DNA from 4 places in the Tepidiforma thermophila genome. Region 4 is predicted to be linked to each of the others. Evidence: riboswitches for the same ligand, from Rfam matches in the RefSeq annotation. Region 4 holds a riboswitch; each other region holds the start of a gene.
The links. Region 4 has a riboswitch for cyclic di-AMP ahead of A9A59_RS13605 (hypothetical protein). Riboswitches for the same ligand answer to the same signal wherever they lie in the genome.
Positions count from the first base shown of each region.

Region 1: it holds a riboswitch for cyclic di-AMP, as region 4 does, so the genes downstream of both, A9A59_RS02180 (hypothetical protein) here and A9A59_RS13605 (hypothetical protein) in region 4, are expected to answer to the same signal.
Region 2: it holds a riboswitch for cyclic di-AMP, as region 4 does, so the genes downstream of both, A9A59_RS04150 (hypothetical protein) here and A9A59_RS13605 (hypothetical protein) in region 4, are expected to answer to the same signal.
Region 3: it holds a riboswitch for cyclic di-AMP, as region 4 does, so the genes downstream of both, A9A59_RS02895 (MFS transporter) here and A9A59_RS13605 (hypothetical protein) in region 4, are expected to answer to the same signal.

Region 1 covers NZ_PDJQ01000001.1:448,278-456,025, reverse strand. Annotated here, with positions in the region: gene A9A59_RS02200 (hypothetical protein) at 1-975, opposite strand, end outside; gene A9A59_RS02195 (hypothetical protein) at 932-1,711, opposite strand; gene A9A59_RS02190 (transglycosylase SLT domain-containing protein) at 2,017-2,943, opposite strand; gene cysS (cysteine--tRNA ligase) at 3,255-4,628, shown strand; cyclic di-AMP (ydaO/yuaA leader) riboswitch at 4,709-4,844, shown strand; gene A9A59_RS02180 (hypothetical protein) at 4,928-5,419, shown strand; gene panD (aspartate 1-decarboxylase) at 5,714-6,118, shown strand; gene panB (3-methyl-2-oxobutanoate hydroxymethyltransferase) at 6,156-6,998, shown strand; gene panC (pantoate--beta-alanine ligase) at 7,010-7,748, shown strand, end outside.
Region 2 covers NZ_PDJQ01000001.1:872,607-880,354, forward strand. Annotated here, with positions in the region: gene A9A59_RS04140 (CTP synthase) at 1-801, shown strand, start outside; gene A9A59_RS04145 (NYN domain-containing protein) at 812-2,062, opposite strand; cyclic di-AMP (ydaO/yuaA leader) riboswitch at 2,233-2,368, shown strand; gene A9A59_RS04150 (hypothetical protein) at 2,436-2,918, shown strand; gene A9A59_RS04155 (hypothetical protein) at 2,915-3,451, shown strand; gene A9A59_RS04160 (cytidylate kinase-like family protein) at 3,470-4,120, shown strand; gene A9A59_RS04165 (DUF2269 family protein) at 4,205-4,672, shown strand; gene A9A59_RS04170 (hypothetical protein) at 4,681-5,154, opposite strand; gene A9A59_RS04175 (M16 family metallopeptidase) at 5,201-6,457, opposite strand; gene glnA (type I glutamate--ammonia ligase) at 6,725-7,748, shown strand, end outside.
Region 3 covers NZ_PDJQ01000001.1:606,616-614,363, forward strand. Annotated here, with positions in the region: gene A9A59_RS02880 (tetratricopeptide repeat protein) at 1-794, opposite strand, end outside; gene A9A59_RS02885 (exonuclease/endonuclease/phosphatase family protein) at 853-1,878, opposite strand; gene ileS (isoleucine--tRNA ligase) at 2,294-5,539, shown strand; cyclic di-AMP (ydaO/yuaA leader) riboswitch at 5,624-5,758, shown strand; gene A9A59_RS02895 (MFS transporter) at 5,838-7,166, shown strand; gene A9A59_RS02900 (alpha/beta fold hydrolase) at 7,171-7,748, opposite strand, start outside.
Region 4 covers NZ_PDJQ01000001.1:191,010-198,757, reverse strand. Annotated here, with positions in the region: gene A9A59_RS01015 (sodium-translocating pyrophosphatase) at 1-1,183, shown strand, start outside; gene A9A59_RS01010 (hypothetical protein) at 1,289-3,175, shown strand; cyclic di-AMP (ydaO/yuaA leader) riboswitch at 3,315-3,447, shown strand; gene A9A59_RS13605 (hypothetical protein) at 3,534-3,752, shown strand; gene A9A59_RS01005 (antibiotic biosynthesis monooxygenase) at 3,898-4,161, shown strand; gene A9A59_RS01000 (response regulator) at 4,394-5,161, shown strand; gene A9A59_RS00995 (vWA domain-containing protein) at 5,265-7,445, opposite strand; gene A9A59_RS00990 (DsbA family oxidoreductase) at 7,549-7,748, opposite strand, start outside.

The DNA of each region.
Region 1 (7,748 bases), 260 kb from region 4:
CACCATGGCAGCACACGGGTTCGGGTACGACAGCGACCGGACCTCGTTCTCGATGCGAGCCTGGAGGGCCCGGTACTGGTGGTAGGAGATCCGCTCTGACTCAATAAACTCCCGGGACGTCAGGAAGAACAACACTGTTCGTTCCATCTCGCTCGCCGCGTCGAGAAACTCGCGCAGCGTTTCGTACAGGTCGAAGAGCTGCCGCCGGGTGAATCGCGGATAGCCCCGTTCATTCGTTTCCCGGTAGTACCTCGTAAGGTCGACGAGGATTGCGGCCGGGCCGAACTCCCTGGTGAACAATCGCAGGAAGGAGAGCAAAATTTGCCGGGCGTTCGTCCGGTCAATCCGCCGGAATATGGTCGCCGAGCGCACCTGGCTGATGGATGGCAGTGTTCCGTCGAACCACTGGCGGATCACCGCGCAGGAGCCGTCGATTGACTCCGGGTTCTGAAACGGGTCATGGACCAGCCGGACCATCGCCTTGCGGAAGTCCAGCGCGAGCGAGTAGTCGCGGAACACCAGCCGGCTCAGCGTTTGCTGGAACTGCCTGCTCACCTCGTGCGCCTCAATGTCGTAGCTGCGGGCGAGTTCGCCCAGCGTGCAGGCCTCGCCGTTCGGACCCGGCGGATACCCGGCTTCGGTCGCAACCCGGGCCCGTACCCGCCCGGCGAGGCGCTCCCAGTCCACCAGCCTCGCGAGGGCGAACCAGAACTGCTCAATCGAATGAACGCCCGCCGCTTCCTCCGTAAGGTCGAACACCGTGAACCCGCTGTGTTCGAGGCGCTCCCGGAGGGCAGTTCTCACAGTTCCGCGCGACTCATCCGGCACCACCGCTACCTTGATTGCCGCCCCGCCCTGCGGGATGAAGGTCTTGAGATACTCGGCCTCGAGGCAGCGCAACCACAGGTCAAGCGGCAGCCGCTCCGGCTGGTCAGGAGCTGGTGACCCGTTCGAATTCGACGAGGTAGTAGGCATGTTCGGCCCCGTACTCATCCAGGATGCGGAAATGGCGCCCCGACCGCGTGCCGGTCGAGGCCGAGAAGGTCAGGCGGTAGCCGTCGATGTCGCTTACTCGCGTGCGGTCGAGCAGATAGAGGTGGCGCGTGAAGTCGACCTCCGTGTAGTCGGGGTTGTTCAGACCGAGCACTTCAAAGACATCCTTCGCCGGCACCCGGATGGTTGGGGGCAGCTTCGCCACCGGGGTTGACACGTGCCCTGCGGCTGCGCGTGCGGCCCGCCACACCAGCCGGAGGATGCGCTCTGCATTGCCGTCCTTTGCCGTGCGCGCCCGCTCGATGCTTGCGGCGATTGCGCCCGGCCGCTGCGAGCGCACCAGCTTGCGGTCGATGCGGACACCATCGCCGAGGAACCGGACCAGCACGGGGAACGAGACGAAGGCGTACGGATTCTCGGTTGGCAGCCACGGTGCACCGCTGGCGGAGACCCGCTCGCCGACTTCCCTGATGAGGTCGCCGGGGCCTTCGGCGAGCCGGGCCCGCGCCCGTTCCAGCGCGGCCTGCGCCGCCTGGGCCTGGCCGGCGGCCTCGGCCAGCAACGCCCCGCACGTTTGAAGATTGCGTGCTGCCGCGGCCAGGTTGCCCTCCGCCGCGGCCCTGGCGGCCGCCCGGGTTGCCCGGTTCACCTTCGCTGCCAGCGCAGAAAGCGCCGCTGTTTCTTTGTCGATTTGTTCGAAATGCTGTTCGATGCTCATAGGTCCCATAGCAAGCGGCCGGAGCATAGCAGTCCCTTGACGGCTAAGGCAATGCAACAATGCGACACAAAAGCGACAACTGCTGTCGCGTTTGCTCCCTCGACCTCCACTTCCGTCACGCTGGGCTGGAGGCGCGGCTTCCCCGGGGCCGGCACCCCTGATTGAGCGTTCCGGGTGCAGCGGATGCGCAACGCCGGCGCGCCGGTTGCCCTGCGCCCTGTACACGCCGTCGACCGAATTGCGCTATCGAGGAACGCTGCCCTGCGGCCGGGCCTCCCGCACAGGACCCCGTCAGCTCCTCGCCCCTACGGGATCGTGATCGCCTCGGGCTTGCACGTCCACGCCGCCCACGGGCTGTGCCCCTGCGCCTCGCTGTACCGGAACGCCGCCAGCGCCGCCTTCAGGTTCGCCACCGGGTCCGACCAGTGCTCGAACGGAATCCCCGCGTACTCGAACCAGAGCGGGACGACCTGCATCAGCCCGTAGGCCATGTAGCCGACGGCATCCGGCCGGAACCGGCTCTCGCACCAGGCGACCCGCGCCACAGCATCCGTCAGCTCGGCCGGCCACCCCGCTTCGATGGCGAACGCAATCACCTGCGCATACGTCAGCGGCGGCTGGCTCGCCGCCGGCGGCGCCACGGCCGGGGCCGGCGACGGCGCTGCCTCCGCGGGAATGGGCTGCTCAGCCGGGGCCGCCGCTGCCGGCGACGGCGCTTCCGCTGCACCCCCGCCCGGGCGCTCCGCCGACGTGCTCGACGCCGCAGCATCGGCGGTCGCGGGAGCCGGCGCGGGTTTCGGCTCCTCGACCGGGCCGGCTGCCGCCGCGCCCGCCGCCTGACTGGTGTCAACTGAAACCGTCGGACGCACCTCCACCACGCGCGCAGGCACGGGCCGGCTGATGGCGGGCACGAGTGCAGCGCTCGCCTGCGGGGCCCGAGCCTCCGGCGTCCCCCCGCCCACGAGGTGCGCAGCAAGGAAGAACGAAAGGGTCAGCATCGCCACCTCTGCCGGCCGGACGAACCAGGGCTGGCGCCCGGGCGAAGGCGGCGGTTCGTGCCAGTGAAGCCCGACCGGCGCCGCGACGGCGAGCGGCCGGCCCTCGAAGGCGTATACCGGTTCGCAGGCGGGCTGCAGCAGCGCAGCACGCTGCCGCACAGGCACGCGCACCCGGCGGCACAGGGCGAAGGCCACGGCAACGCCGTAGTCGGCCCACGCTGCGAGCCTGCTCATGACGCGCACCGGCCCTCCAGGGAGCCGGACCGTCACGCGGCGGTCTCCACGCGTTCTTCGTTTCCCATAGGCAGTACCGGCGCGCTCCCTCGGGCCCACGCACCCCAATCGGGGGACCCGGACCGGGGACGAACGCACCCCTTCACCCCGCCAAGGGTGACCCTGAGGTTCGCACAGCTCCCCGCAAACAGGCAATACTCCGGCCACCGCCAGTCATGCCCGCGATTTCCACGATTTCGGCCCGGAGCGCCCCGGAATGCGGCCAGCGAAGCCTCCGCTACACTGGTCCAAGCTTTGCTGGGGGCCGCACCATGCAGCTGACCGATACGCTCACCGGGACACGGAAAGACCTCCTCCCGCCCGTCGGCGAAGACGGCGTCGTCCGCATGTACGTCTGCGGCATTACCCCCTACGCCGACGCCCACGTCGGCCACGCCCTCCACGCCATCGTCTTCGATACCCTCCGCCGCTACCTCGACTGGCGCGGCATCCCCGTCCGCCACGTCCAGAACTTCACCGACATCGACGACAAGCTCATCGAGCGCTCCAACCGCCTCGGCATCCCAATGGCCGAGCTCGCCGAGCGGAACATCGCCCGGTACCTCGACCAGCTCCGCGCGATGAACGTCCTCCCCGCCCACCACTACCCCCGCGTGACGCAGGTGATGCCCCAGATCATCCGCTTCATCGAGGGGCTCATCGAAAAAGGCTACGCCTACGCCTCCGGCGGCGACGTCTACTACCGCGTCCGCGCCTTCGGCGCCGAGCGCTACGGCGCCCTCTCCCGCCGCGATATTGATGACCTCCGCGCCGGCGCCCGCGTCGACCCCACCGAGCACAAGGAAGACCCGCTCGACTTCGCCCTCTGGAAAGCCGCGAAGCCCGGCGAACCGAGCTGGGAGAGCCCGTGGGGCCCCGGCCGCCCCGGCTGGCATATCGAATGCTCCGCCATGGCCCTCGAAACCCTCGGCGAGCAGATCGACATCCACGGCGGCGGCATGGACCTCATCTTCCCCCACCACACCAACGAAATCGCCCAGACCGAGGCCTACACCGGCAAGCCCCCCTTCGCCCGCATCTGGATGCACAACGCCCTCCTCCAGCTCGGCAGCGAAAAAATGTCGAAGTCCATCGGCAACCTCGTCTCCATCGACGAGGCCCTCGACCGCTACGGCGGCGACGCCCTCCGCCTGTTCGTCATCACCAGCCACTACCGCAGCCCCGTCACCTACTCCGAAGAAGCGCTCGAAGCCGCCCGCGCCGGCGCCGAGCGGCTCCGCCATGCCGCCTCCGCCGAGGGCGGCAGCGCCCCCGCCGGCATCGACCACGAGGCCGTCCGCGCCCGCTTCATCGAAGCGATGGACGACGACCTGAACACCCCGCGCGCCCTCGCTGCCCTCTTCGACCTCGCCCGCGAGATCAACCGCGCGGCAGCCGCCGGCGGCGATGTCGGCCCGGCCCGGGCCACCCTCCGCGAACTGTGCAGCGTCCTCGGGCTCACCCTCGAGGCGCCGGCAGCCCGGTCCCTCGCTGCAGCCCCCTTCATCGACCTCCTCGTCGAAATCCGCGCCGAGCTCCGCGCCGCGAAGCAGTGGGCCCTCGCCGACCGGATCCGCGACCGCCTCGCCGGCCTCGGCATCGAACTCCACGACAGCCCCGACGGCACCACCTGGAGCGAACGATAGCCGCCGCCATCGCCCCGCGGGCATGCCCGCGGGGCGCCAAAACAGGCCAGGCCTTGCACAGCGCTTGACCCGCTGTGGTAGATTGGCTGGAGCCGAACCCCGCCAGAGGCGGGGGCGGGGGAACCAACTCCTTGGGGTGTATTGCGCGAGCGGGCGCATAGGCGACTTCCGACGCCGAACCCGTCAGCTAACCCCGCAGGCGTTCGGAGGGCAGCGCCCAGGCCCTCCCAGGAATCCGAACAGGCCGCGCCCGGCCCACCCCGGCGCACGGCCCCACGACGGCCTACAGGAGGTATGCAATGGCCACTACATCCACGTCGTATTCCGGTACCTTTGCCCCGGTCCAGCCGGACGGCACCATCTTCACCATCCGCGACCCCCTCGAGGAGGCGCGCGAGCTCCTCCGCCAGGCGGCCCGGCTCCCCTTCCACGCCAACCGGCCCCAGGCCTGGCAGGCCGCCTTCCGCCAGGCAGTCACCGATGCCCGCTCCGCCATCCGCCACCACATCTGGGTTGCCGAGCTCCCCGACTCGCCGCTCAACCGCGCAGAAACCCTCGAACCGCGCCTCCTCCCGAAAGTTGACCAGCAGCGCGAAGAGCACGACCTCTTCAGCCGCAAAATCGACGAACTCGTCGAAGAGGCCGGCGCACCCGGCGACGTCGACATCTGGAAGATGATCGAACTCAGCGAGCAGGCCATCCTCCTCGAGATGGCCCTCGCCCGCCACCACAACCGCCTCACCCAGCTCGTCTTCGAAACCACTCACCGCGACATCGGCGAAGCCGGCTGACCTGCCCGCGACGGCCCGGCTCCAGCTCCCGGGCCGCCGCCCCCTTGACAACACTTCGCCCGATCGAAACGATCAGGGCGCCGGCGATCCATCACGGACGTCGAGCCCAGCTATCGAATCCGCCTGCACGTTCAACAAGCGTCCGCCTGGACCCGCGTGGCCGGTACGGACCGGGAAGTTGAGCCGGAACAGCGCCCCAGCGCACCTGCACGACCCCCGTTCGTCCCCGCCTCGCATGCGCCGAAGCGGGGACGTGTGTTGAACGGCCGGCGGCACGCCGGAGGGGGACAGCTCATGCGCGTCATGATGAGCGGCAAAATCCACCGCGCCACCGTCACAGGCGCCAACCTCGACTACGAAGGCTCCATCACCATCGACCCGGACCTCATGGAGGCCGCCAACATCCTCCCCTACGAACAGGTCCACGTAGTGGATGTCACCAACGGCGCCCGCCTCGAAACCTACGCCATCCGCGGTGTGCGCGGCTCCGGCGAAATCTGCGTCAACGGCGCCGCCGCCCACCTCATCCACCGCGGCGACATCGTCATCATCATCGCGTACCAGCACCTGGAGGAGGCAGAGGCCCGCGCCATCGCCCCCCGCCGGGTGTTCGTCGATGCAGCCAACCGCATCGTCAGCGTCGAAGCGGGCGACGGGTACAGCCACAACCCGCGCGAACTCGCCGGCGCCGCCGGCTGACCACGCGCCCAGCGCGCGAAGGAGGGGCATCCGGGCCATGGGACGGCTCTCAATCCACAAGCTCAAGGAATGGAAGGCCCAGGGGCGGCGGTTCGCCATGATCACCGCCTACGACTACCCGACCGCCCGCCTCGTCGAACAGGCCGGCATCCCCATCATCCTCGTCGGCGACTCCCTCGGCTCCGTCGTCCTCGGCTACGACTCCACCGTGCCCGTCACCATGGACGACATCGTCTACCACACCCGGGCCGTCGTCCGCGCCACGGAAAAAGCCATCGTCGTCGCCGATATGCCCTTCATGAGCTACCAGGCCGACCCGAATGAGGCGATGCGCAACGCCGGCCGCCTCCTCAAGGAGGGCGGCGCCACCGCGGTCAAGCTCGAAGGCGGCAGCCACATCGTCCCCCTCGTCCGCCGCATGGTCGAAGCCGGCATCCCGGTCATGGGCCACCTCGGGCTCACCCCCCAGTCCGTCAACCAGTTCGGCGGGCACAAGGTCCAGGGCAAAACGCCCGCCGCCGCCGCGAAGCTCATCGCCGATGCCCGCGCCCTCGAGGATGCCGGCGCCTTCGCCGTCGTCCTCGAAACCATCCCCGCGCCGCTCGCCCGCATGGTCACCGAGCGGCTCGCCATCCCCACCATCGGCATCGGCGCCGGCCCCCACTGCGACGCCCAGGTGCAGGTCCTCCACGACATGCTCGGCATTTACGACGACCGCCGCCCGCTCAAGCACGCGAAGCGGTATGCCGTCCTCGGGGCCGCCATCCGCGATGCCGTCCGCGCCTACATCGAAGAGGTCGAGGGCGGCGCCTTCCCCACCGCCGAGCATAGCTTCGAAATGGACGAAGCCACCCTCGCCGAGCTCGCCCAGGCCGGCTAGCCCGCCCCGCCATGGCCGCGCCGAACGACGCCGACTTTCGCCACGCAGGCGAGCCCGCCGGGCCGCCCGGACCCGCCGTGCTCACCACGCCGGCAGCCATGCAGCGCTGGCGCCGCGACCACCCCGGCGACCTCGGCTTCGTCCCCACCATGGGCTACCTCCACGAAGGGCACCTCGCCCTCGTCCGCCGCGCCAAAGCCGAAAACGCCCTCACCGTCGTCTCCATCTTCGTCAATCCCACCCAGTTCGGCCCCGGCGAGGACTTCGAACGGTACCCCCGCGACGAAGTCCGCGACCTCCAGCTCCTCCGCGAGGCCGGCGTCGATGCCGTCTACCTCCCGTCGGCCGCCGAGATGTACCCGCCCGGTTACCAGACCTACGTCACCGTCGAAGAGGTCACCCGTCGGCTCGAAGGCGCCGCCCGGCCCGGCCACTTCCGCGGCGTGGCCACCGTCGTCCTCAAGCTGTTCAACGCCGTCGGCCCCACCCGCGCCTACTTCGGGCGGAAAGACGCCCAGCAGCTCCGCGTCATCCGCCGCATGGTCCGCGACCTCGACCTGCCGGTCGAGATCGTCCCCTGCGACATCGTCCGCGAGCCCGACGGCCTCGCCATGAGTTCGCGCAACGTCTACCTCAGTCCCGAGCAGCGCGCGGCCGCGCCGGTCATCAAGCGGTCGCTCGATGCCGCTGCCGCCGCCTGGGCCGCCGGCGAGCGCGACGCCGAAACGCTCCGCCGCATCGTCCGCGAGG
Region 2 (7,748 bases), 680 kb from region 4:
TGGCGCGACCTCGTCTACCGCCTCAAGCACCCGCGCCGGGCCGCAGAAGTCGCCGTCGTCGGCAAGTACGTCGAACTCCGCGATGCCTACATCTCCGTCAAAGAGGCCCTCGTCCACGCCGGCATCGCCCACGAGGCCGAGGTCGCCATCCGCTGGGTTCCCGCCGAGGCCCTCGAAACCCGCGACCCGGCCGACCTCCTCGCCGGCGTCGACGGCATCGTCGTCCCCGGCGGCTTCGGCGAACGCGGCTGGGAAGGCAAAATCCGCGCCGCCGAATACGCCCGCACCACCGGCACGCCCTACCTCGGCCTCTGCCTCGGCATGCAGGCCCTCGTCACCGAATTCGCCCGCCACGCCTGCGGCCTCGTCGGCGCCAACAGCACCGAGTTCGACCCCGAAACACCCCACCCCGTCATCAGCCTCCTCGAAGAGCAGCACGCCGTCGTCAACCTCGGCGGCACCATGCGCCTCGGCGCCTACCCCTGCCGCCTCCTTCCCGGCAGCCTCGCCCGCCGCGCCTACGGCACCGACCTCGTCCGCGAGCGCCACCGCCACCGGTGGGAGTTCAACAACGCCTACCGCGCCCGCCTCGAAGCCGAAGGCCTCCGCGTGAGCGGCACCTCCCCCGATGGCTCGCTCGTCGAAATCTCCGAAATCTCTGGCCACCCCTTCATGCTCGGCACCCAGTTCCACCCCGAACTCCAGAGCCGGCCGAACCGCCCCCATCCGCTCTTCCGCGAGTTCATCGCCGCCGCCCTCGCCCGGCGGGCCGCCGGCGCCGCCGCCCCCGCCACCGCCTGAGCGCCCGCGCCTACTCCAGGTGCAGCGCCCGGCGCACGTCCGGGTTCTGCAAATCCAGCTCGAACGTCTTGTACTGGTACGTCTGCCCCGTCTCCGGCGAATGCCCCGTCCGCTCCTCGCCGACCCGCAGCACACCCCACGAGAGCATGCTGTTCACGAGGTTCTTCACGTCCGACTCCTCGCGCCGCACCACCGGCTTCAGCGTGTCCACGATCCGGTTGAACGTCAGCCACCCGACCCCCGGCTTGTTCCGCTCGTCGTGGATCGCCACGATCACCGCCCGCCGCTGCTCCTCGGTCAGGTCGTTGTAGTTGAATTTGGCGTAGTCGTACTTCGCCAGCTCCTGCCCCACGTTCCGCGGCCGCTCGATCGCCTCCGTCCGCTCATTCGGCAGGAACAGCCAGTCCGTAAAGTCCGCGTTCACCATCATCAGCAGCCCGCTCTCGTGCAGCGCCCGCGCGAAGTCGCCCGCCCGGCCGCGCGCCAGCCGCTGGAAGTCCGCCTGCGGCATCCGCTTCTGCAGCTCCTGCCCCACCAGCGAAAGCGGCAGGTCGCGCCCGTTCGTCCGGAAGTCCTCCACAATCGCGAGGATCTGCTTCAGCACCTCGGCGACCTCCCGCGGCTCCGCCGAGACCGGCCCCTTCGCCTGCGCCAGCTCCAGCGCCCGCGCCGCCGCCGCGGCCAGCCGCGGCTCGATCTTCTCCACCGCCGCCGGCTCCCTCACCGGCGTTGCAGCAGCACGGTCGACCTCCGGCTCCACGTCGAGGTCGTAGTACAGCACCACGTCGGCCTGCTGCACGAGCTGCGCCGAGGTCGCCCACGACACCCCGATCACCACCACCCGCTTTCCCCGCGCCCGCAGCAGCATCACGACGTGGAAGAAGCTGTGGTCGCCCGAGGCGATCACAAACGTCCCGATGTTCGGGTAGAGGTGGCTCGCCTCCACGCAGTCGACCGCCAGCTTCACATCGACCGAGTTCTGGATGCGCGCCTCGCCCTCCGCCGTCGTGTACCGCCGGGTGAGCACGTACACCGGCTCCAGCCCCGCCGTATACAGCGACGCCGGGTCGCCCGCCTGGACCGGGTCCATCCAGTCCGCGTACGCCCGCGCGTAGGCCACCCGCCCGAACCGCTCCGCCGCCTCCCGCAGCGCCGTCACATTCGGACGACGGTTCCGCTGCATCAGGCTGAACTTCAGGTTCTCCCAGTCGACGAGCAGCGCGACGTCATCGTGCCCGGGCCCATTTCCGCCATCCCGCATGCCGCGATCGTAGCCGAACTTCCCGCCGCCCGCTGTGCACCGTGCCTCCCGGCAGCCCCCGGCCCCGCCGCAACCGCAAGCCCGCATCCGGCCCCACCCGCTCCCCCGCCGCCCATCCGCATTCCCCCGCATTTTTCCGTGTCGACGCGCACGGCCGCTCCGAATGTGGTAGTGTGAACGAGCCGAATCCCGGCCGCGCCGGGAACGGGGGACCCATCACCTGGGGTGCATCCTTCCACAGCGAAGGACGGCGACTTCCGACGCCGAACCCGTCAGCTAACCCCGTAGGCGTTCGGAGGAGCCTCTGCCTCCTCTGCGACCCGGAACCAGGCGGGCCCTCCCGCCCGCCGCCAGCACACAGGAGGTACGCGCAGTGCAGTACGCCATCTCCCCGTCCACCATCCTTCCCCGCAAGACCGTCTACCGCGAAACCGAGCTCAACCTGGCCCGCATCCGCGAGGCCGCAACCAGGCTCCGCTCCTGGGCGCTCGTCTCCGGCGAGCGGATCGTCGGCCTCCCCTTCATCCGCGTCAGGTCCGACCTCCTCTGCGAGGTCCATCTCCCCGTAGACGGCAACGTCCAGCCCCACCCCCAGACCGGCGTCTTCGCCCACACGGCGCCCGAATCACCGGCCGTCTCCCTCCGCGTCGTCCGCTTCGACGAGCTCCGTGCCGTCATTCGCGAGCTGAGCGGCGAAATCGCCGTCGATTGCGGCAGCGCCGGCCCGGTCGAGTTCCATCCCTCCACCGCCGAGTTCACCCACGGAACGCTCCTCTGGCCCGTCCACCGGCTCTCTCCGGCCCTCGCGCCGGCCGTCGCCATCCCGGGGCGCCGCACCCTCGAGGCGGCGTCATGAGGATCCCCCGCGGCGCTCGCGCCGCCGGGGCCGCCGCCGTCCTCGCCGCCAGCCTTGCCTTCGCAGCCTGCGGCGGCGATGACAACGATGACCCGACACCCACGCCCGGCAGCACCGAGACCCCGGCCGCTGCCTCGCCTACCGCCGCAACCCCGGGCGCGTCGCCCACACCCGCGGCAACCACCCCGGCCGCCACCCCGACGCCGGTCGTCTTTACGCCCACTTTCACCTGCACCAACCCCATCACACCCCTCCAGGCCCGCCTCAACCGGGGCCAGCAGGTCGAACTCCAGGGCCGCGTCTTCGGCGTCATGGACCGCAACAGCGATGCCGTCCTCGCCGTTGGCGCCCCCTTCGATGCCCTCCTCCGCGTCGAGGTCATCGTCCCATCCGGCAGCCGCCAGAACTTCCCGGCCGATCCGCTCCTCGGCTTCGCCAACCGCGACATCTGCGTCCGCGGCACCATCGAAGAAATCGGCGGCATCCTCACCATCGCCGCCACCAGCCCCTCCGAACTCACCGTCGTCGACTAACCCGAAAGGAGCCGGCCGATGACCATATCCGCCATCACCATCGCCCGCCAGGTCGGCACCGGCGGCGAAGAGGTCGCCGCCATCGTCGCCGAGCGGCTCGGCTACCGCCTCCTCGACTACCGCATCGTCCAGGAAGCCGCGCTCGAAGCCGGCGTCTCCCCCGAGACCATCGCCGAGGCCGAGCGCCGTCCATCCTTCTTCGCACGCATCATCGAAGCGCTCGCCCGCACCCCTTCCGCGGCCTCGCTGCAGTGGGGCGAGCCGCTCAACATCGACGCCACCCCCATCCTCACCTCCGCCGACTATCGCCAGCTCATCCAGGACGTCGTCGAAGACTTCGCGAATCACGGCCGCGTCGTCTTCCTCGGCCACGGTGCCCAGTTCATGCTCAGGGCCCGGCCCGACGTCCTCCGCGTCTTCATCACCGGCAGCGAAGCCGCGCGCGTCCGCCGCCTCATGGCGCAGGCGCGGCTCGACGAAACCGCCGCCCGCGCCCTTGTCCAGCGCACCGACCGCGAGCGCGTCGCCTACTTCCGTGAATACTTCGGGGCCGAATGGCTCGACCCCGCCAGCTACGACCTCACCGTCTCCACCGACCGGCTCGCGCCGGAAGCCGCCGCCCGCGTCATCCTCTCCGCCGTGGAGCTGCGGAACCCGGTCCCCGCCTGAACGCTCGACCCAGTCACTGGCTGTGCCTAGTCTGGGGTGCGAAGCACACCGCTTCGCACCCCAGCTGCTGTTCCGGAGGCCCCCTTGGACTGGTGGCGCATCGTCCATGTCCTCTCCCTTATCTGGCTCGGCGCCGGCCTGGGCGCCACCTACCCTCTCATCCTCCGCGCCTGGGCAACCAAAGAGCTCCGCACCCGCGCCACCCTCCTCATCGAAGCCGCCAACAACGAAACCCGGGTCCTCCTGCCCGGCGCCATGGCCAGCGGCATCACCGGCTTCTTCTGGGCCGTCGCCGCTGAGTACAACTTCATCAAAGACGCCTGGCTCGGCATCCTCACCCTGCTCTACATCTTCTTCTACTTCGTCTGCCTGCCCCTGCTCGGCTTCGGGCTCCGGAGGGCCAGGCTCGCCGCCCTGGTCGCCCAGAAAAAAGGCGAAGAGACCGAAGAACTCCGCCAGGTCCTCGAAGACCGCGTCCCCATCGTCTTCGGCACCATCCTCGTCCTGAGCGTCCCGCTCCTCGCCTGGCTCGCCGTCTTCAAACCGTTCTAGCGCCCCGGTCAGAACACCAGCGGCTCGCTGCCCGGCCTCGCCGACCCCGGGTCGCATGCCGGGCTCCGCTCCACCCACCGCAGCAGGTCTACCGGGTCGAACGGCCCGATCGCGTCCGCCTCGCCCGGTGCAAACAGCACCGGCCTGCGGTGCGCATCGCCCGGCGGAAGCCCTGTCAGCTCCGCCCGGTACACCAGCGCCAGCTCCCAGCCGTCGGCATCGAAGGGGAAGCTCAGCACATCGGCAACTTCGAGCGCTGAAATCGCCCCGTCGCACCAGTCATCGGCCAGCGCTGCCGCCGTCTCGTACGGGTTCGCCCCGTACTCCATCACCGTCCACGGCAGCCATCGCCCACGCACACCCGGGGCCGTCACCTCGAAGACCGTCAGCCGGCCCTCAAACACCGGCACAAGGTACACCGCCACGTGTGCGCCGCCCGGCGTAAAACCCGCCTGCGGCCGCCCGAAGTACGCCTGGCGCATACCGCGATTCTGCCCCTGGCCAGCCCGCCTGTCGAACCGGCCCGCCTCAGGACAGGATCCCCGCGAACGTCCCCTCGTCGATCGGCCCGACCGCGGCCAGCACCGCCTTCCCCGGGTCCAGCACCTCCCGCCCAACGTCCAGCAGCTCGTCCAGCGTCACAGCATCGAACCGCGCCACCACCTCGTCCACCGTCAGCACCTTCCCCCGCAGCAGCTCCTGCGACCCCAGCCACCCCGCCACCGAGCGGGTGTCCTCCATCCGCAGCTGGATCCGCCCCTTCGCCATCTCTTTCGCCTTCTGCAGCTCGGCCGGCGGCACGCCCTTAAGCAGCTTCACCGTCTCCTCAATCGTCGCCTCCGCCGTCACCCGCGCGTTCTCCGGGTCGCACCCCGCGTAAATCGTCAGCGAACCCGCATCCCGGAACTCGCTCGTGTAGCTGTGGATGTCGTACACGAGCGCCCGCTCCTCCCGCAGCTCAAGGAACAGCCGGCTCGACATCCCCTCGCCGAGGAGCATGTTCAGCAAACTCACCGCAAACCGCCGGTCGCTGTCGAGGGGCACGCTCGGGAACGCGAAGCAGAGGTGCGCCTGCTCCGTCGCCTTCTCCCGCACCCGCACCCGCGGCGCCCCGTTGCGCGGCACCACCGGGTACCACGGCCCCGGCTCGGCCGGCGCAAGGGCCCCGAGCCACTGCTCTGCTGCCGCCACCACCTCCGCATGGCGCACATTCCCCGCCACCGCGAGCACCATGTTCCCCGGCACGTACTGCCTCCGGAAGTACCGCACCACCGCCTCCAGCGGCAGCGCCTTCACGCTCTCCGGCGTCCCGCCGATCTCCCGCCCCAGCGGCTGCCCCGGCCAGAGCGTCTCATCCACCAGGATCGCGCTCAGCTCCGCCGGGCTGTCCTCCACCCCTGCCAGCTCCTCCAGGATCACCGCCCGCTCTTTCTCCAGCTCGGCCGGGTCCATCACCGGCTCCGTCACCATGTCCGCGAGGATGTCGACCACCGTCAGCGCAGCCGTGTGCGGCACCTTCGCGTAGTACAGCGTCGCCTCCCGGTCCGTCGCCGCATTGTGCACCCCGCCGACCGACTCGATCGCTTCCGAAATCTCCCGCGCCGTCGGCCGCCGCGATGCCCCCTTGAAGAGCATGTGCTCAAGGAAGTGCGAAAGCCCCGCCTCCTCGTCACGCTCATACCGGCTGCCCGCTCCGACATAGACGCTTACCGTCGCCGAGCGCGTGTGCGGCAGCTCGGCCGTCACCACGCGCAGGCCGTTTTCGAGAACCGTTCGCTGATGCATCGACACTCCCGTGCCCGCCCGGGCACCAGCCCCGATCCTACGCGCCGCGCCCGCTTCCCGCGAACCGCCCGCGAAACCTGTTCGTAACACCGGTGCAATTCGCACGAAACCCCGGCTCCCTACCCTGCAACCGACACGCAGGGCCTCCCGGCTTTCGCCCCGGCGCCGAAACAGAAGCTTCATATCGCAGCCCCTCGCTGCGCGTGGCCGTAGCCGGCGCCCGGGCGACAATCGGAAGACCCGCCGACCATCACCCCGAGGAGTGCGATGACCCCCGAAGAAATCAAAGCCTACTGCGAACAGAACGGCGTCCGCTTCGTCGACGTCAAATTCGTCGACCTGTTCGGCCAGTGGCAGCACATCACCCGCCCCATCCGCGAACTGAACGACTGGACCGACTACAACCGCTCCCCCTGGCGCACCGGCTACGGCTTCGACGGCTCCTCCATCCGCGGCTTCCAGAAGATCGAGGAGTCCGACATGCTCCTCATCCCCGACCCGGACACTGCATTCATCGACCCCTTCATCGAAGTCCCCACCCTCTCCGTCATCGCCAACGTCGAAGACCCCGTCACCCGGCAGCCCTACACCCGCGATGCCCGCCACATCGCCCAGAAGGCTGAGCAGTACCTCCGCGAAACCGGTGTCGGCGATACCGTCTACATCGGCCCCGAACTCGAGTTCTTCATCTTTGATGAGGTCCGCTTCGCCAACCAGATGCACGCCGCCTCCTACATCGTCGACTCCGACGAAGGCATCTGGAACAGCAACGCCGAAGCGACCCTCCGCGGCGACCTCAACCAGGGCTACCGCCCACGCGTCAAAGGCGGCTACTTCCCCGTCGCCCCGCACGACACCCTCACCGACATCCGCAACGAGATGGTCGAGGTCATGGAGGAGTGCGGCATCCAGGTCGAACTTCACCACCACGAAGTCGCCACCGCCGGCCAGGCCGAAATCGACATGCGGTTCGATACCCTCACCCGCATGGGCGATAAGGCCCTCCTCTACAAGTACATCGTGAAGAACGTCGCCCGCCGCAACGGCAAAGTCGCGACCTTCATGCCCAAGCCGCTTTTCGGCGATAACGGCTCCGGCATGCACACCCACCTCTCCATCTGGAAGAACGGCATCAACCTCTTCGCGGGCGAGGAGTACGCCGGCATCTCGAAGATGTGCAAGCACTACATCGCCGGCCTCATCCGCCACGGGCGCGCCCTCATGGCCATCGCCGCCCCCACCACCAACAGCTACAAGCGCCTCGTCCCCGGTTACGAAGCCCCCGTCAACC
Region 3 (7,748 bases), 420 kb from region 4:
GCCACCGACGGCCGGATGACCCGGTCGTACAGCTCCATGACCCGCTCGAAGTTCCCGGCCGCCAGCTCGAAGAGGGCGAGGTGCCAGTGGTTGTGGACGTAGAGCTGGTGGGCCGGGTCGTAGCCGACGAGCCACTCCCGCAGGAAGGCCGCGCCGCCCTCGGCGTCGCCGGTCTCGTAGGCGATATGAGCGACGGTGTGGGAGGCGTGGCCGTTGCGCGGGTTCCCGGCGAGGGAACGCTCCACGGCCTGCTGCGCCTCGCGGTGGCGGAACAGCTCGTTGTAGGCAAAGGCGATCTGCGAAAGGAACCACCAGTCATCGCCGTAGGCCCCGGCGAGCGGTTCGAGCAGGGCGAGCTGCTCCTCGTTCCGCTCCAGCCGCCCGCTGAAGCCGATGAGCCCGTAGACGCCCGTGGCCTGCGAGAGCACGAAGGCATCGCGCGGGAACTCCGCCACGTGGGCCCGGACCTTCTCGAGCGCGCCGCGCGGGTCGCCCGCCACGGCGGTCGCGATGGCGTCCACGTGCTGGCGCTCCCGCCGGGTCGCCCCGCCGACCACCTGCAGGGCGCGGTCGGCGGCCTCGCGGGCTTCGGCCGGCCGTGCCCGGAACTGGAGCATCCGCGCCTCGGCGATGTGGGCGAGGGCGAAGCCCGGGTCCTCGAGCCGTGCCTCGCGGAAGCAGGCCTCGGCCTCGGCTTCGGCGGCGAGCGCGTGGTCGAGCCCGCGGCAGTACGCCTCGGCGGCTCGCGGCGAGGTGGTGGAAAGTTCGAGCCCGTAGCGGTCGGTAAAGGCCATGCGCGTCCCCCCGGCAGCGTGGGGGCATTCTAGGGCAGCCGGCGCGCGTCCGCGCGGGCTACTGGCCGCTCCGCTTCGGCACGGGGAAAAGCGCCCAGACCCCGTTGTGGTCGCTCGCATAGAGCGGGCGGCCGTCCGGCAGCCGGCCCGGCTTCGTCGCAAACGCGGCCGCCACCGAGGCCCGCCACCCTGCCGAGAGGATGAACGACGTCCGTACCGTCGGCTCCGGCTGCTCGCCGATGACGCCCGGGCGGCAGCAGGTCGGCGGGTCGATGCCGGCCAGCGGGTCCTCGAAACCGAGGCCAATCAGCGCCTCGTAGGCGGGCGAGCCCGGCGGATCGGAAAGGTCGGCGAGGATGATCGCCGGCCCGCCGGTCCGCTGCTTCCGCACGAACTCGGCGAACGATTCCGCCTGCTGGCCGCGCAGCCGTTCGCCTCCGCCGGTGAGGTGGGTGATGAAGACGTCGACGGTGCCCAGCGCCGGCGGCCCCTTGATGCGGACGTGGAGCGCGGCCCGCCCTTCGGTCTCGCTCGTGCGCGGGTTCAGCCATGCCGGCGTCGCGCCCAGCACCACCCACCGGTCGCTGCGGACGAGCACCAGCTCGCCCTCCTCGAAGCCGATCTGCCTTGCGAGCTCCCGGTTTTGCTGCTCGGTGCGGCCAGCGAACCACGGGTTCGCCTGCACGAAGAGCGGCTCCATCTTCAGCTCGGCGGCGAGTTTCGCCACTGCCGAGCCGTGCTTCGCCGTCCACGTGGCCTCGCTGAAGCCGACGAGGTCGGGCCGGTAGCTCCGCAGCTCGTCGATGACGAGCTGGAGCCGCTGCTCGAAGGTGTCGCCGGCGATGGGGTCATTCGCGTCGGTCTGGATCGGGCTCATCAGGTTGATGAAGGCGACCCGGAACTCCGTCGGCTCCGGCGTCGGCTCGGGCGTCGGCACGGGCCGCGTCGGTGTCGGCTCCGGCGTCTCGACCGGGCGCGCGTAGCTGTCGGAGGGAGTGTTCCCCGAGCAGGCGGCGCCGAACCCCGCGAACGCCGCCGCAGCGAGGAAGCCGGCAAGCAGCCGCCGCCGGGTCAGCATTGACATTCCCCCTCGGGCGCTGCTGTAGTGGAGCCCATCGGCGATGACGGAGACGAGTAGCGCCGCATCGGCCGTCCAGCGAGCCCCGGCGGGTGGAAGGGGGCACGGCACGGCAGCGCGAACATCCCTCCCGAGCCCCCGGCCGAACGGCGCCCCGCGCGCCCAGTAGACCCGGGCGGAGGCCCACCGTTACCAGGGGCAGGGGCGTGCTGGCGCCCCATGAGTGCCCGCCGCACGGCGGGAACCAGGGTGGTACCGCGGGCGCGCGCGCTCGTCCCTGGAGCGGGGGCAGGCGCGCGTTGTCGTGTCCGGGCCTCCATGCGCGCATCCATCTCGCCGAAGGGTACGATACCGCCGCCCGCCGCGGCCTTCTCATTCGCACCCTGTGGCGTCAACGCTGCGTCCTGCACCGGAGGCCACCGTGTTCCGTCCTGTCGACCCAAAGGTCAGTTTCCCCGAGCTCGAAGCGCGCATCCTCCAGTTCTGGAAGGAGCACCGCATCTTCGAAAAGAGCATCGAGCAGCGCCCGGAAGACCGCCTCTTCGTCTTTTACGAAGGCCCGCCCACGGCCAACGCCCGCCCCGGCATCCACCACGTCCTCTCCCGCGTCTTCAAAGACCTCATCCCGCGCTACAAGACGATGCGCGGCTACCGCGTCCCCCGCAAAGGCGGCTGGGATACCCACGGCCTTCCCGTCGAACTCGAAATCGAAAAGGAGCTCGGCCTCAAATCCAAGCCCGAGATCGAGGAGTACGGCATCGCCGCCTTCAACGAGAAGTGCAAGGAGTCCGTCTCCCGCTACGTCGAAGAGTGGACCCGCCTGAGCGAGCGGATCGCCTTCTGGGCCGATTACGACAACCCCTACGTCACCTACGACAATGGCTACATCGAAACCTGCTGGTGGATCTTCAAGCAGCTCTGGGATGCCGGCTTCGTCTACCAGGACTACCGCTCCACGCCCCACTGCCCCCGCTGCGGTACCAGCCTCAGCGACCACGAAGTCGCCCTCGGCTACCAGGACGACGTGCCCGACCCCTCCGTCTTCGTGAAGTTCCGCATCCCCGGCGATGCCCTCGCCGCCGCAGGCTTCCGCACCGACAGGCCGCTCGCCCTCGTGGCGTGGACCACCACCCCGTGGACGCTCCCCGGCAACGTCGCCCTCGCCGTCAAGAGCGATGCCTCCTACGGCGTCTACGACCTCGGCGACGAGGCCGTGGTGCTCGCTGAAGCCCTCGCCCCGCGCGTGCTCGGCGAGGGCGCGCAGCCGGCCGCTTCGCTCCGCGGCGAGCAGCTCGTCGGCATCGCCTATGAACCGCTCTACCGGCCCGAGCTGCTCGGCCACCCGGTCCGCCGTTTCGGCGACGACGGCCGCCTCCGCCCGCTCGCGCCCGGCGAATCGACCGATGGCCTCCGCCGGGTCATCGCGGCCGACTACGTCTCGCTCGAAGACGGCTCGGGCATCGTCCACATCGCCCCGGCCTTCGGCGGCGAGGACTTCGAAGAGGGCAAGCACTACCGCCTCCTCTTCGCCCAGCCGATCGACCTCCGCGGCATCATGGCCGAGGGCCTGCCCGGCGCCGGCAAATTCGCCAAGCAGGCCGACCGCGACATCGAGCGCGACCTCGAGGAGCGCGGCCTGCTCCTCAAGAAGGGCACCATCCGCCACACCTACCCCTTCTGCTGGCGCTGCGGCACCCCGCTCCTCTACTACGCCAAGCCGAGCTGGTACCTCCGCACCACGGCCCTCCGCGAGCAGCTCCTCGCCGGCAACGAACGGATCAACTGGTACCCCGAGCACATCAAGCACGGCCGTTTCGGCAACTGGCTCGCGAACAACATCGACTGGGCCGTCAGCCGGGAGCGGTACTGGGGCACGCCCCTCCCCTTCTGGCGGTGCGATGCCTGCGGCGAGACGGCCTGCATCGGTTCCCGCGCCGAGCTTATCGAACGGGCCGAAGACCCGGAGGCCGCCCGTGCCCTCGACGACTTCCACCGCCCCTTCGTCGATGCCATCACCATCCGCTGCGCGGCCTGCGGCGGCACCGCCCGGCGCGTCCCCGAGGTGGCCGACGCGTGGTTCGATAGCGGCGCCATGCCCTACGCCCAGTGGCACTTCCCCTTCGAGCACGAGACGGAGTTCCAGCGCCACTTCCCGGCCGACTTCATCTGCGAGGCGATCGACCAGACCCGCGGCTGGTTCTACACCCTCCACGCCGAGGCCACGCTCCTCCACGCCGCCGGCGCCATCCCCGACGGCATCGCCTACCGCAACGTCATCTGCCTCGGCCACATCAACGACGAAAAGGGCAACAAGATGTCGAAGAGCCGGGGCAACACGGTCGACCCGTGGACCGTCATCGACCGCCACGGCGCCGATGCCACCCGCTGGTACATGTACGCCGCCAGCCCCGCCGGCTCGCCCCGCCGCTTCAGCGCCGGCCTCGTCGAAGAGGGGCTCCGCCGCTTCCTCCTCACCCTCTGGAACACCTACAGCTTCTTCGTCAGCTACGCCAGCATCGACGGCTTCCGCCCCTCCGGCCGCTGGGAGCCGGCCGCCGAAATCGACCGCTGGCTCCTGAGCGAGCTGAACGCCCTCATTGTCAAAGTCACCGATGAGCTGGAGGCGTACGACCCGACCGACGCCGCCCGCGCCATCGAAGCATTCGTCGACGACCTGTCGAACTGGTACGTCCGCCGCTCCCGCCGCCGCTTCTGGCGCGGCGCTACCGAGGGCGACGCCGACAAGCAGAGCGCCTACGAAACGCTCTACGCAGCCCTCACCACCCTCGCGAAGCTGCTGGCGCCGTTCACGCCGTTCGTCGCCGAGGAGCTCTGGCAGAACCTCGTCCGCACCGTCGACCCCGCCGCGCCCGAGAGCGTCCACCTCGCGGCGTGGCCCGAGCCGGACCCGGCGCGCATCGACGCCCGCCTCAACGCCGAGACACAGCTCATCAAGCGGCTCTGCTCCCTCGGGCGCGCGGCCCGCGCGAAGGTCCAGATCAAGGTGCGCCAGCCGGTCGCCGAGGTGCTCGTCAGGCTTCGCGACCCCGCCGAAGCCGCGGTCGTCGAGCGCAACCGGCACCTTGTGCTCGAAGAGCTGAACGCGAAGGCGCTCCGCATCGTCGAGGACGAGACCGCCGTCGTCGCCTACGACGTCAAGCCGAACCTCCCGGTCCTCGGGCCGAAGCACGGGCAGGCGGTCGGCGCCATCCGGCAGGGGCTGGCGGCGATGGACCCCGCCGAGGTCGCCGCCGCCGTCCGCCGCGGGCGCACCGTCACCGTCGCCGGCATCGAGCTGGAGCCCGGCGACATCCTCCTCCAGGCGCAGGACCGCGAGGGGTACGCCGCCGCACAGGAGGCCGGCTACACCGTGGCCGTCACGACGGCCATCACGCCCGAGCTTGCCGATGAGGGGCTCGCCCGCGAAATCGTCCGCCGGCTGCAGGACCTCCGCCGCGAGGCCGGCTTCGAGCTCGCCGACCGGATCATCGCCTGGGTTGCCGGCGACGCCGATGTCGCCCGCGTGCTGGAGCGCCACGGCGCCTACATCCGCGGCGAGACGCTCGCGCTCGAACTTCGCAGCGAGGAGCCGCCCGCCGATGCGGCCCGCGCCGAGGAGGACCTGGAGGGGACGCCCGTCGTCTTCGGGGTGCGCCGGGCGCGCTGAGCGGCTGTCTCCGCGGCACCGGCCGGGGACTGGTCGTTCGCCGTTCGTGAACCGTGTGCAAACCGGCCGATCACGGGCGGCGTATACTGTGCGAAGCCGAATCTCCGCCCACGCGGAGAGCGGGGGACCCAACGCACGGGGTGAATCGCGCGCAGGCGCGTAGGCAACTCCCAATGCCGAACCCGTCAGCTAACCTCGCAGGCTCTTGGGAGAGACGCGGAACCGGCACCTCCCGTCTCTCGAGGCCACCGGCCGCACCGCACCCGGCGCGGCCACCGGACTGTCACGGGGGAACGGGATGGATTCCCGCGAGCCGTCATCGCTTCGCTTCGAACGCGCCCTGAGCTACGCCGCGCGGTTCACCGCGCAAACGTCCCAGAACATCTGGCTGGCCGCGCTCTTCCTCGTCGCCGGCACCGGAGCGAAGCCTGCGCTCGACCTCTCGAGCCTCTTCATCGCCATGCTCCTGCCCTCCATCCTGCTCGGCCTGCCGGGCGGGTCGATTGCCGACCGGCTCGGCCCGGGCAGGGGCTACGCCTTCGGGGCGCTCCTGCGCTTCCTGCCGGTGGCCGCCGGCACCTGGCTCCTCGATGGCGGCACCAGCGCCTGGGTGCTCGCCTTCCTCTACTCCACCGGCTCCCAGGTCTTCACCCCGGCCGAGCTCGCCCTCGTCCGGCCGCTCCAGGCGAGCCATGTCGGCCGCGTCCACTCCTGGCTGGCGGCGCTCCAGTACGCCGGCCAGGCCGCGGGGATGCTCGTGCTCGCGCCCGCGCTCTACTTCCTCGGCGGTCCCACGGCGATGGTGATCGGCGCTGCGGTCGGCATGTCCCTCCTCTTCGCACTGACCGTGGTGCTGGCCGTGCGGGTTGCACCGCTGGCCCGGGCGTTCGCTGCCGGCAGCGCCCGGGCCGCCCTCAGCTTCCGCGAGACGATCGCCTTCTTCGGCCGCGAATCGCTCGCCCGCTACGCCCTCGTCGCCCTTGGGCTGAAGATGGTGGTCTCGAAAGGGATCGTCGTCGCCCTCCCCTTCTACCTCGAGCGCGACCTCGGCCTCGGCTGGGAGGCGATGGCGTACCTCTTCGCGCCCGGGGTCCTCGGCGTGCTGGCCGGGCTCTGGTGGTGCAGCCGCGAGCTGACCCTTGCCCGCGCCCACGAGGTGCTCAGGCTCGGGCTCCTCGGCCTGCTGGTTGCGCTGGCGGCGCTCACCGCCCTCGATTACGGCATCACCGCGGTCGCCCAGTACAGCCACATCCCGCCGGTGGCCCGCCTCGAAGCCTCGATGAACACCACCTTCGCGGTCGCCATCCCCGTCGCCTTCCTGCTTGGGGTCTCCCTTTCCGGGCTCCTCATCGCCGGGCGCGTCGCGCTCACCGAGACGGCCCCGGCCGGCCAGCACGGCCGCGTCTTCGCCGTCCAGCTCACCCTCACCGAGACGGCGATCTCCCTGCCGCTGCTCGCCCTCGGCGTGGGCACCACCTACGCCGGCGCCCGCGTCACCCTCGCGGCCATGGCGCTGCTCGTCGGCGGCTTCCTCCTCCTCGCCGAGCTCGACCGGGCGCGGTTCCTCCGCAGGGTCGGGCAGCCGGCCGACCTCCTGCCCCGCCCCGCAGCCTCGCCCGGGGCCTGACGGCTCAGCCGAGCAGGAACGGCCGCACCGCCTCGAGGAACCCCTGCGGCCGCTCGAGCGGGATCGAATGCCCCGCCCCCGGCACCTCCACCAGCCGGCAGTCCGGGATCGTCGCCGCCATCCGGGCCGCAACCTCCGGCGCGAGCACGTCGCTCCGCTCGCCGCGGACGAGCAGCGTCGGCGCAGCAATCTTCGCGAGCTCCCGCCACGAAGCCTCCGGGTCCGGCCGGCTGATCGGCCGCGTCCCATCGCGGAAGGCGCGGTCGTACCGGAACGTCCAGGTCCCGTCCTCCAGGAGGAGGAGGTTGTTCAGCGTGCGGCGGCGCGCCTCGGCGGGGTCGGCGTTCGGGTTCGCCCGGAGCGCCCGTTCGACCGCCTCCTCCGGCGAGGCGAAGATGTCCGGCGCACGCACGCCCGACTGGATGCGCGCGGCCCCGGCTGCGTGGACCTCGGGGCCGATATCGACGATGACCAGCCGCTCGACCGCCCCGGGGTAGCGGGCCGCAAAGAGGTAGGCGTTGCGGCCGCCCATCGAGAGGCCGAGCAGCGCGAACCGCTCCAGCCGCAGCGCCTGCGCGAAGG
Region 4 (7,748 bases):
CTTCCTCGTCCGCACCGGCGAAAACGCCACCATGGGCCGCCTCCTCTGGGCCCTCCGCACCGGCGTCTTCTCGGCGAGCGGCCTCGTCCTCGCGGGCACTGCCGCCCTCCTCGTCGTGATGGACCTCCCGTTCGACCTCTTCTGGGCCGTCCTCATCGGCCTCGTGGCCGGGCAGGTCATCGGCACCGCCACCGAGTACTACACCGCCTACGAATTCCGCCCAACGCAAAATCTCTCCAAAACCGCCGAAACCGGGCCGGCCACCGTCATCATCGGCGGCCTTGGCCTCGGCATGCTCTCCACCGCTGTTCCGCTCATCACCATCGTCGTCGCCATCTGGGCCACCTACCAGATCGCCGGCCTCTACGGTATCGCCCTCGCCGCCGTCGGCATGCTCTCCCCCCTCGGCATCACCCTCGCCACCGACGCCTACGGCCCCGTCGCCGATAACGCCGGCGGCATCGCCGAACAGGCCCACCTCGACCCCGCCGTCCGCCAGCGCACCGACGCCCTCGACAGCCTCGGCAACACCACTGCCGCCACCGGCAAGGGCTTCGCCATCGGCTCCGCCGTCCTCACCGCACTCGCCCTCATGGTCACCTACTCGCAGGTCGTCGGCCTCGAAACCATCGACATCCTCGACGTCGAGACCATGCTCGGCCTCCTCATCGGCGGCCTGATGCCGTTCGTCTTCGCCGCCCTCGCCATGGGCGCCGTCGGCCGCGCCGCCATGGCCATGGTCAACGAAGTGCGCCGCCAGTTCCGCGAAATCCCCGGCATCATGGAAGGCACCGGCAAGCCCGATTACGCCCGCGCCGTCGCCATCTCCACCGACGGCGCCATCCGCGAGATGGTCCTTCCCGGCCTCCTCGCCGTCGTCGTCCCCATCCTCGTCGGCTCCGTCATCGGTGCCGAAGCCCTCGGCGGCCTCCTCATCGGCTCCATCGCCAGCGGCTCCGTCCTCGCCCTCATGATGGCCAACGCCGGCGGCGCCTGGGACAACGCCAAGAAGTACATCGAGGCGGGCCACCTCGGCGGCAAGGGCTCCGAGGCGCACAAAGCTGCCGTTGTCGGCGATACCGTCGGCGACCCCTTCAAGGACACCGCCGGCCCCTCCATGAACATCCTCCTCAAGCTCATGTCCATCGTCGCCGTCGTCTTCGGCCCCCTCTTCGTGGGCTGACGCCGGTTCCCCTTCGCCCGCACGAACGGCGGCCGCCGGTTGAGCTCCGGCGGCCGCTTCTCTATGCTGCGCCCTCCGCCACCCTCCTCGCGGAGCCCTCCCGCCATGCTCCTCGCACAGGCCCTCATCCCCATCTCCGCCGTCGTCGCCGTCGCAGCAGCCGTCGTCTGCGCACTCGCCGCCCGCGACCCGGCGGTCCCCCGTCCCGCCGCCTGGGGCCCCGCCCTGGTCGAACTCGCCCTGGCTCACGTCGCCGCCGGCCTTGCCGGGACCATCGCCCTTGCCGCCTTTGTCGGCGGCTACGCCGGCGAACTCGACCGCGCCGCCTGGGCCGGCGGAGCTTTCCTCGCCGGCTTCGCAGCGCTCGCCCTTGCCAGCCTCCTTGCCGCCCCCATCGACGCCGATGACGGCCGCCCCGCCGTGGTCACTCCGTTTGCGTCCACCGCCCTTGCGCTTGCGGCCGGCGCCGGGCTCTTCGGTCTGGCCAGCCGCGTCGCCGGCGAAGGCCCATGGGCCGCGGCATCGCTCATCGCGCCGTTCGCCGGTGGGGCCGGCCTCGCGGCCCTGGTCGCGGCCCTCGGCCCCGCCCCCGGGGCCTCCCGCCCGGCCGCCGGGCCGCTGGCCGGCGGCGCAGTCGCAGCGGCGGCCATGGCTGGCCTCCTCGCGTCCGGCGAACTCTCCGCCCTCTCCGGCGATGCGGCATGGAGCGCTTTCCCCCTTGTCGTCACCGCCAGCGTTCTCGCCGCCGCCGCCATCGCCCTCATCCCCGGCGCCGTCCTCGCAGCGTCGGGCCGGTCATCCGCCCCGCTCCTGGCCGCCTGGCTCGCCGCCGTTATCGCAGCCCTCGCCGTGGTCGGTGCCGCCATCGTGCTCCTTCCCGCCGGAGCCGGATGGGCCGCCGGCGCGGCCGGGGCCGGCCTGGCCGCCGGCCTCGTGCTCGCCCATGGCGGCATCCTCCCCGCCACCGGCGCTGACCGCCTCCCCGGGCGCCTCCTCCCCTGGGCGGCCGCTGCCCTCGCCCTCGCAGTCGCCTGGGCGCTCGGCCGCGAACTCTCCGGCGAAGGGTTCGCTCCCGCCGCTGCCGGCCTCTACGGCCTGGCCCTCGCAGCCGGCGCGGCCGCAGGCCCGGTCGTCGCCAGGCTCGCCCTCGTCCCCTTCGCCCCGCCCGTTCCCGCCGCCGCCATCGACGTCGAGACCTGGGCCCGCCCCGGCGAGGCCGGCTTCGCCGTGGCCCTCGCCACGGCCCCCGCCCGGCCCCGTCCGGCGAACGCCGTCCCGGCCGCCGGCATCGCTGCCCTCGCCGCGGTCGTCCTCGCCCTCACCCTCGGCCCCCACGCCCGGCACGAGCTCCTGCGCACCGCCGAGGCCGACCCCGTCCGCACGGCAGCCATCGTCCAGGACCTCGGGCTCCTTCCCACCGGCGCAGCCGACCGCTACGCCTACGCCAACGACCTCCAGCAGCGCCGCGCTGCCCTCGAGGAACTCCGCCAGGAGATCCAGGACGACGCCGACTTCGGCCCGGCCGATGTCCGCCTGCTCCTCGCCGCCGACGCCTCCGCCCGGGACACCTTCGTGCAATCCCGCCTCGCCGCCGGGCAGCTCATCCCCGGCGAAGCCGCGCGCATCTCGGCCGCGCGCCGTCCGCTGCCCGCGCTTCTCCCGCTCCCCGGCACGTCCGCCGGTGCCGCCGTCGGCCTCCTCACTGGATTCGCCGTCATCGCGGCAGCCGGCTTCTCCTGGCGGCCCGGCACAGCAGCTGCCTCGCTCGCGGCAGCGTTCGGACTGCTGGTGCTGCTGCTCGTCGTCGGCCCGGCCCTCCGCTTCTTCGGGCCCGGCGAGGCCGACCCCCTTGCGTTCGTCGCCGCCCTCGCCCTGGTCGCAGGCCCCGGCGCCGCGCTCATGGCCCGCGACGAGACTCCCGGAGCAGCCCCGGCCTGTGGTCTTGCCGCGGCGGGACTCGCCCTCGCAGTCACCGCCGGCCTCCTCGCGTGACGCCCCCGCAGCCGGGATTCCCCGGCTCAGCCAGAAAATTGTGACGAAAAGCGCAAAGACCTATTGACAGCCTCCCGGCCGGTTGGTAGCTTGCGGCAGGTGAACGGCGTTCGCGTCGTTCACGTGCGCGTTCAGTGTTTCGCACCACCTGCCTAGTGCGCCGCACGGCGCAGCGGGGGACCCAACGTCCCGGGGCGAACGCGGCACCCGCCGCAAGGGCGCCTTCCGCCCGAGCCCGTCAGCTAACCCCGTCGGCAGTCTGGAAGGCCTGGCGAGCAGGTAGCTCGTTTCGAGGTCTTTTTTTCTGTCCTCGAACTGCACCATAACGTCCGCATCGAAAGAGGAGGGAACTACCGTCATGCCAGCTTTGCAGGAAGCACCGCCAAAGTCGTGCCCCAAGTGCCGCGGCTCCATGATCGTCGAGCGCGACTGGCACGGCACCTACGGCAGCTGCATCATGTGCGGCTACGTCCACGAAGTGCTCACCAGCCCGCCCGTCGACCTCGCCGCCGAAGAGGCTGCCCTGCCCCAGCGGCAGCGCCGCCGCCAGCCCTCCCACGGCAAGCTCCGGCTCTGACCGCACCGCGGCACACCCCGGCAGCCCTGGAAACGGAACCCCCGCGCAGGCGGGGGTTCCGTCTTTTCGCCAGCACCACCGCGCACTAGAATTCGCCCTCCGGAGGTAGCAGAGCACACCCATGCCGTACATTCGCCTGTCCATCATGAAGCCCCGCCGCGGTGAAGATGCCCGCGTCGAAGAACTCCTGCGCAAGCTCGATGAGGCGGTCGCCGCCACACCCGGCTGCCAGGTCACCTACCTGATGCGCCCCCACGACGACAGCGGCGAAATCGCCCGCCTCGCCATCTACGACTCCGAAGAGGCCGCCGAGCACGCCGCCAACGATACCCACATCATGGCCCTCCGCTCCGAAATCCACCTCTGCGTCGAGCCCGGCCATATCGAGCGCGCCTTCTTCACCATCTGACACGGGCTCCGGTCCCGCCCGCCTCCGGCCGGGAAACCACCGATTCCTGCCCCCGGGTGCCCCTATCCCCGGGTCTTTGCGCGCCACGATTAGGGTTTTTGCCAATACGCCCGCGCGAGGCACGCCCTAGACTCCTCCCTGTCGCCGGACCCCCGCCACCTGGCGCAATCCGACACGGCACGGCCCACCAGCCAGCGCCGGAGACCATCAGAGGAGTTCGACCGTGAACCAGATGCGCCCCCAGCCCAGGACCCTCCCGGCCCGCTCCACCGCCAGCGCCGCCCGCGGAGCCGGCCCCATCCGCATCCTCCTCGTCGACGACCACGCCGTCATCCGCCAGGCCCTCCGGATGCTCCTCGAAGCCCAGCCCGAGCTCGAAGTCGTCGCCGACGTCGAAAACGGCCGCGAAGCCGTCCAGGCCGTCGAACGCCTCCAGCCTGATGTCGTCCTCATGGACGTCGTCATGCCCGGCCTCAACGGCCTCGAAGCCACCCGCCAGATCCGCCGCATCGCACCCTCCACCCGCGTGGTCATGCTCAGCGGTTTCGTCGACGAAGACCAGCTCCTCGATGCCATCCGCTCCGGCGCCTCCGGCTACATCGTCAAAAAATCCGACGTCTCCGAACTCGTCCTCGCCATCCAGACCGTCCACCGCGGCAACAGCTACTTCTCCAGCTCCCTCTCCGAAGGCTTCGACCTCGCCGAAGTCCTCTACCAGGCCAAGCGCGCAGACCAGCGCAACGGCATGGATACCCTCACCAGCCGCGAACGCGAAGTCCTCCAGCTCATCGCCGAGGGCTACACCAACCAGGGCATCGCCAACGAACTTTACATCTCCGTCAAAACCGTCGAAGCCCACAAGGCCCACATCATGGCCAAGCTCCACGCCCGCAACCGCACCGACCTCATCCGCTACGCCATCCGCAAGGGCATCGTCCGCCTCGAAAGCGTCGACGAAGCCCAGGCCATGCTCGACGACGCCGAAGCCGCCGCCGGCTAATCCCCGCACCTCCCGCGGTCGCGGACAACGAAGAGGGGGCCCATGACCGTGGGCCCCCCTCTTCGTTCAACGTCAACGTCGCCCGCTGCGGCGCCAGCTTGCCCTATCCCATGCCCGCCAGCCGCTTCCGCTTCTGCGCCACGTAGTCCACCAGGATGTACTCGCCCAGCTTATCCGGCGTCGTGTAGAACACCCGCCCCTTGTTGATCCGGGCCACCTGGTTCACGAACTCCTTCAGGTAGTAGTTCCGGTCCAGCATGAAGGTGTTGATGGTGATCCGCTTCTGCGTGCACCGCTTCACCTCCTTCAGCGTCTCCCGGATCGTGATCGGGCTCGGCGGGTAGGCGAAGTACGAGCGCCCCCGCTCCAGGTGCGCCGTCGGCTCCCCGTCCGAAATCATGATGATCTGGCGCGTCCCCTGCGTATGCTTCGCCAGCAGCCGCTGCGCGATGATCAGCGCGTGGTGCATGTTCGTCCCCAGCACCGACTCATCCCACCGCACATACGGCAGCTCCTCCGTCTTCAGCTCCCGCGCATATGCGCTGAACCCGATGATGTACAGGCTGTCGCGCTGGTACTGCGACGAAATCAGGTTGTTCAGGGCCATCGCCACCTTCTTCGCCGCCTGGAATGAGCCGCGCAGCGCCATCGACCAGCTCAGGTCGAGCATGATCACCGTCGCCGTCTGCGTCAGCATCTCCGTCCGCGCCACCTCGAAGTCGTCCGGCTTCAGTTTCAGCGGCGTGCCCGGCCCCTCCCGGTACATCGAGTTCATCATCGTTTTCTGGATGTCCAGGTAGAACGGGTCCCCGAACTCATACGGCTTCGTCGTGTCCGTCCGCTCGCCGCCGGTCCCCGTCTCCCGCACCTCGTGCTTGCCGAACGTGTCCGCCTTCAGCTGCTGGTAGATCTCCGCCAGCGCCCGCTGGCCGATCTTCCGCGTGCCGCGCGGCGTCAGCTCCCACTGGTTCCCCTTCTTCCGGATGTACCCGGCCTCTTCGAGGATCTCCAGGAACTGCTTCAGCTGCTCCAGCGCCTCCCGCGCCTCCGGCCCGAGCAGCTCCTCCAGCTTGTCCGCATCGATGTCCTCGATGTCCCCGCCGTACTGCGTCCGCTCGATCTGCCGCTCCAGCTCGTCGATCGACTGCATCTGCTCCATCAGCTGCATCGCCGACTGCAGGTCCAGCTCTTCCTCGCCCCGGAACGGGTACTGGTTCCGAAGGTCCCGCATCGGGTAGAGGTACTCCAGGTTTTGCGCCAGCTCGTTCAGCGCCTGCTGCAGCTCCGGGTCCCCAATCTTGTCCGAGAGCAGGTCCTGCAGCTGCTGGCGCAGGTCCCCCGGCAGCGAATCGAGCAGCGACTGCATCTGCCCCATCTGGTGCTGCATCTGCCGCACCAGCTCGTCCAGCGACTGCGGCGGGTTGTCGCCGAACAGGTCGCCGTACTTCTGCATGAACTCCTCGAAGTTCGGCTCCCGCCCCGCCATCCGGTCCTGCAGCATCTGGTTCAGCTCGCGGACCATCTCCTTCATCCGCTGCAGGTCCTCGGGCGACATGTTCGCAATCTGGTTGTAGAGATCCTTAAAGAAGGTATCCATCATCGCCTTCTTCAGGGACTCCAGCAGCTCGTTGAACTTCGCCTGCGCCTCCGGGTCCATGAACTCGTAGTTCTGGAGCTGCCGCACCTGCCCCGCCACATCCTGCGGCAGGTTCTCCAGGAACTCCTTCTTCCGGTTGGCGATGTTCCGCAGCATCTCGGCGAACTCGCGCGGCGGCGTCGGCTGACCGCCCTGCTGCCCCTGCTGGCTCCCCTCGCCCGGTTCGCCCTGCTCGCCGCGCTGGCCCTGCTGCTGGCTCGCCTGCGCACCCTGCTGCCCGGCCGGCTGCTGGCCTGCCTCGCTCCGCTGCTGCCCCGGTTGCGTACCGCCGTCCTGGTGCTCGCCCCCGGCCCGGTCCGCTTCCTCCAGCCGGCGCTCAAGCGTGTTCCGCTCCAGCTCAAGGATCTCGTCCAGCTTCCGCTTCAGGTCATCGAAAATCGACGAAAGGTCGAACCGGTCGAGTTGCTGCCGCCGCTGCTGCCGGAGTTGCTGCAGCAGGTCCCGGAGGCCCTGCATCCGCTGGCCCATCGGGTTCCGCATCCCGCGCTGCATCAAATTCCGCAGCGCGTGCTGCAGGTCCCCGAAATTCATCAGGTCGTCCGTGATGTTGTCCAGGATCTGGTCCGGGTCGAGCGCCGGCACCTCCTGCGTCCCATCCCACATCGAATAGCGGTAGCGCATCGCCATCGGTCCAAACCTCCCCGGGGCGCGGAACCCGCGCCGTGTTCCACGAGCGTAGCCGAATCGCAAAGGGTTGTCAGTCCGCCCTCACCCGTGCGGAAACCGCCTGCTACCCCTGCCGCCGCCGCGGCACCCCGAGCCGCTCCATCACCGCATCGAACACCGCCGCATCCTGGGCCCCAGGCAGCACAAACCGGTCGCCGAACACGAACGTCGGCACCCCCGAGATCCCCGCCTCCCGCGTCCACCCGATCGCCTCCAGCACCCGCGGCCGGTAGGTGTGCGCCTCCAGCGCCGCCCGCAGCGCCT